2 regions of the Paenibacillus sp. FSL K6-3182 genome follow, and region 1 is predicted to be linked to the other one. Evidence: a T-box and tRNA genes for the amino acid it is inferred to sense, from the RefSeq annotation. Region 1 holds a T-box; the other holds one or more tRNA genes.
What was found. The T-box of region 1 lies ahead of ileS (isoleucine--tRNA ligase). A T-box ahead of a tRNA ligase gene usually reads a tRNA of that ligase, here a tRNA-Ile.

Region 1 (2,380 bases):
CAACTGATCCTTAACCGCTGTTGTTTTAATAAACCAGCTTTCCATCGCATAGTAGATGAGCGGCGTTTTGCAGCGCCAGCAGAATGGATAGCTATGCTCGTAGCGCTCCTTCGAGTAAAGAAGACCGCGTTCACTAAGGTTCTTGACGATGTCAATATCAAGCTCAGCGTCTTTCACGAAACGTCCTGCAAAGTCAGTAACCTCTGACGTATAGCGACCAGCCAAATCAACAACACTCAGCATGCTGATTCCGTTGTCGCGTGAAACTCGGTAGTCATCCTCACCATGTGCTGGCGCGATATGAACGATACCCGTACCGCTAGTGTCGCTAACGAAATCGCCTGCAATAACGACGTGGCCTTTTTCTAGGACAACGTATTGGAATGGCGGCTCGTAGCTAAGACCAACAAGCTCAGCGCCTTTCAATACGGATAGAACTTCATAATCTTCTTTAAGAACGCTCTCCGCTAGATTTTGAGCAACGATATACACTTCACCGTTTTTGGAAGCACGGATATAATCAAGCTCCGGATTTACGGCTAACGCCACATTTGCAGGAAGCGTCCACGGCGTAGTTGTCCAAGCGAGAACGAATTCTCCCGACTCCACTAGCTTAAACTTCGCTGTTGCGCTTAGATCCTTAACATCCTCATAACCTTGAGCAACCTCATGTGAGCTAAGCGTCGTTTGACAATCCGGGCAATAAGGACTTACGCGATGACCGCGGTACAGCAGTCCTTTTCCGTGGATTGACGATAAAATATGCCAAACACTCTCGATGTACTCGTTTTTAAGCGTGATGTATGGATTGTCTAAATCCGTCCAATACGCGATGCCTTCTGTCAGCTCACGCCACTGCTTCTCATATTCAAATACGCTGTCTTTGCATTTTTTCACAAACTTCTCTACACCGTATTCTTCGATTTCCTGCTTGCCGGAGATGCCTAGCTGCTTCTCAACTCCAAGCTCAACTGGTAGACCATGCGTATCCCATCCTGCTTTACGGATAACACGGTATCCTGCCATTGTTTTGTAGCGGCAAATAAAATCTTTAATTACGCGGCCAAGTACATGACCGATATGTGGTGCTCCATTAGCGGTAGGCGGCCCTTCATAAAATACAAAATTCGGCTTGCCTTCCCGGTTTGCTATTGATTTTTTAAACGTTTCATCTGTTTTCCATTGCTCCAGCACTCGCAGCTCACGGTTGCGGGCACGTTCCTTAACGTCTACGCGTTGCATCGCTTCAGCCTCCTAATTTAAACAAAAATAAAGCCTCATCCCTATGAGAAGGGACGAGGCTTAGTCGCGTTACCACCCTTGTTCCGCACTGCTGCTGAAATCCAGCAACAAGTTAATGAGAGCAGACAGCTACGTTCAGCTGTGCTTCATGCGGCACCTTAGTCGCGAACATAATATTCGCGTTCCCTGTAACGGGGGACAGCCGTCAGCACTTACTGCTGCTTACGCAGGTTCAGCACCGCTTCTCAGAGAGGATATTCCGCAATAGCTCACACACCGGGCTTTCAGCTGCCGCCGGCTCTCTGAGGAGTGAACTCAAAACGTACTTGTTCTCATCAACGAAGTTTAGATCATCAATTAATTACTATTAGTTATAGCGTAACAACAGGCCAAATGTCAAATGGCATTTCGCCTGTTTATAAAAAAACTAGCCGCGAGTCAATTCATGCTCGGTTTGTCTTACATGCGGCTCCAACGTATCCCAACCATCTACGGAAAGCAGTTCAAGCTGAGCTTCTACAAGTGTACGGAAACGAGCACGGTATACGGAAGCTTGTTTTTTAAGCTCTTCCACCTCAAGAGAAACCTTGCGAGACTTGGCAAGTGAATCATTGATAATTCGATCAGCGTTTTTCTCTGATTCCTTAATGATCAACTGTGCTTCTTTCTTCGCGTTGTTTCTTACTTCATCGGCTGCTTCTTGTGCAACTATAATCGTTTTGCTAAGCGTTTCTTCGATATTCGTAAAATGATTCAATCTTTCCTGCAAGCCTAATACTTGGTTTTGCATTTCTTTATTTTCACGAATGAGCGATTCATAGTCTTTGATGACCTGATCTAGAAATTCATTAACTTCATCCTCATCGTAGCCACGTAATCTCCGACCAAACTCTTTGTTATGTATGTCCAATGGCGATAACGGCATTGGGGCACCTCCTTATGGTATTTGGAACATTCGTAACCGAAAATACACGATTTGATGAGAATAATTCGACAACTACAGGAAAATTCCTGCAATCATTCAAATAAATTTGCCGATCTTTACTCGAATTCTGCCTTTTTTTGTCACGCCATCCACCTCTAGTACTTTAAATCGGCCAAGTCCTTTGAATGACACAACGTCACCCGCTCGAAGCTG
Region 2 (2,380 bases), 2.2 Mb from region 1:
ATCGCAATAAGCATGACAGCGACTCTAACCCTTTGCTTCAACAGTAAAGCCTCCTTATTCAATGAAGTGATTGCACTTCATCCGCATATTGCGTTTATATTTCCCCATAAACGCATAAAAAAACCGCTATTCCCATAAGTCCTGTAGACTTTGAAAATAGCGGTTTATGTTGTCAATCATTCTGTTAAAAGATGGTCGGGACGACACGATTTGAACATGCGACCCCCTGGTCCCAAACCAGGTGCTCTACCAAGCTGAGCTACGTCCCGAGAAAAGATGGTGCCGTCGAGAGGACTTGAACCCCCAACCTACTGATTACAAGTCAGTTGCTCTACCAGTTGAGCTACAACGGCACATCGATTATGTCCACCAATGCTGGTGGTTTTTGATGCTTGCTTGGCATAACCAAGAGGCATCTTAAAAAAAATGGTGCCGTCGAGAGGACTTGAACCCCCAACCTACTGATTACAAGTCAGTTGCTCTACCAGTTGAGCTACAACGGCGTAACGGTTATGTCTACCTTTGCAGGTAGTTTTGATGCTTGCCTGGCAACAACCAAGGAGCATCGAAAGAAAAAATGGTGCCGTCGAGAGGACTTGAACCCCCAACCTACTGATTACAAGTCAGTTGCTCTACCAGTTGAGCTACAACGGCATATGGATTTTTTTCACCGTTTAAAGGTGTTTTGGTTGCGGGGGCAGGATTTGAACCTGCGGCCTTCGGGTTATGAGCCCGACGAGCTACCGGGCTGCTCCACCCCGCGTCATTTTGAAAGAAAAAATATGGTGACCCGTAGGGGACTCGAACCCCTGTTACCTCCGTGAAAGGGAGGTGTCTTAACCACTTGACCAACGGGCCTAGAAAAATTGGAACGGAGAGAGAGGGATTCGAACCCTCGCACCACTTACGCAGTCTAACCCCTTAGCAGAGGGTCCCCTTGAGCCACTTGGGTATCTCTCCAAACTTGGCTCCCCGAACAGGACTCGAACCTGTGACAACTCGATTAACAGTCGAGTGCTCTACCAACTGAGCTATCAGGGAAAATATGGTGGGCCTTAGTGGACTCGAACCACCGACCTCACCCTTATCAGGGGTGCGCTCTAACCAGCTGAGCTAAAGGCCCTAAGCATAAACATAAATCTTATGTAAGATCATTTGTTTATAATCAGGTAATCAAGTTGCGCCCTGAAAACTGGATACGAAAGATTAGGCTTGCTGAAGCCTTTATGCTGCTGTCTACCGGATGTATGGGTCGCAGTAAACGTGTTTAGGATAAGCCCTCGACCGATTAGTATTCGTCAGCTACACACATTGCTGTGCTTCCACCCCGAACCTATCAACCTCGTCGTCTTCAAGGGGTCTTACATACTGGGAAATCTCATCTTGAGGGGGGCTTCACGCTTAGATGCTTTCAGCGCTTATCCCGTCCGTACTTGGCTACCCAGCGGTGCTCCTGGCGGAACAACTGGTACACCAGCGGTACGTCCATCCCGGTCCTCTCGTACTAAGGACAGCTCCTCTCAAATTTCCTGCGCCCGCGACAGATAGGGACCGAACTGTCTCACGACGTTCTGAACCCAGCTCGCGTACCGCTTTAATGGGCGAACAGCCCAACCCTTGGGACCTACTTCAGCCCCAGGATGCGATGAGCCGACATCGAGGTGCCAAACCTCCCCGTCGATGTGGACTCTTGGGGGAGATAAGCCTGTTATCCCCAGGGTAGCTTTTATCCGTTGAGCGATGGCCCTTCCATTCGGTACCACCGGATCACTAAGCCCTACTTTCGTACCTGCTCGACTTGTAGGTCTCGCAGTCAAGCTCCCTTATGCCTTTGCACTCTTCGAATGATTTCCAACCATTCTGAGGGAACCTTTGGGCGCCTCCGTTACATTTTAGGAGGCGACCGCCCCAGTCAAACTGTCCACCTGACACGGTCCCCGAACCGGTTTCACGGTTCTAGGTTAGAACTCCGATACGATCAGGGTGGTATCCCAACGTTGCCTCCACACAAGCTGGCGCTCATGCTTCAAAGGCTCCCACCTATCCTGTACAGATCGTACCAAAGTTCAATATCAAGTTACAGTAAAGCTCCATGGGGTCTTTCCGTCTTGTCGCGGGTAACCTGCATCTTCACAGGTATTAAAATTTCACCGGATCTCTCGTTGAGACAGCGCCCAAGTCGTTACGCCATTCGTGCGGGTCAGAATTTACCTGACAAGGAATTTCGCTACCTTAGGACCGTTATAGTTACGGCCGCCGTTTACTGGGGCTTCGGTTCACAGCTTCGGGTTACCCCTAACCGCTCCCCTTAACCTTCCAGCACCGGGCAGGCGTCAGCCCGTATACTTCGCCTTACGGCTTCGCACAGACCTGTGTTTTT

Region 2: it encodes a tRNA-Ile, which carries the amino acid that the T-box ahead of ileS (isoleucine--tRNA ligase) is inferred to sense. The anticodon was not compared.

Annotation. Positions count from the first base shown of each region.
Region 1 is NZ_CP150265.1:3,109,811-3,112,190, reverse strand. It holds gene ileS (isoleucine--tRNA ligase) at 1-1,242, opposite strand, end outside; T-box leader at 1,289-1,590, opposite strand; gene MHH56_RS13330 (DivIVA domain-containing protein) at 1,670-2,167, opposite strand; gene MHH56_RS13325 (YlmH/Sll1252 family protein) at 2,264-2,380, opposite strand, start outside.
Region 2 is NZ_CP150265.1:5,336,865-5,339,244, forward strand. It holds gene pdaA (delta-lactam-biosynthetic de-N-acetylase) at 1-41, opposite strand, end outside; tRNA gene MHH56_RS23585 (tRNA-Pro) at 193-269, opposite strand; tRNA gene MHH56_RS23590 (tRNA-Thr) at 278-353, opposite strand; tRNA gene MHH56_RS23595 (tRNA-Thr) at 428-503, opposite strand; tRNA gene MHH56_RS23600 (tRNA-Thr) at 579-654, opposite strand; tRNA gene MHH56_RS23605 (tRNA-Met) at 687-763, opposite strand; tRNA gene MHH56_RS23610 (tRNA-Glu) at 784-858, opposite strand; tRNA gene MHH56_RS23615 (tRNA-Ser) at 873-960, opposite strand; tRNA gene MHH56_RS23620 (tRNA-Asn) at 966-1,041, opposite strand; tRNA gene MHH56_RS23625 (tRNA-Ile) at 1,047-1,123, opposite strand; rRNA gene MHH56_RS23630 (23S ribosomal RNA) at 1,269-2,380, opposite strand, start outside.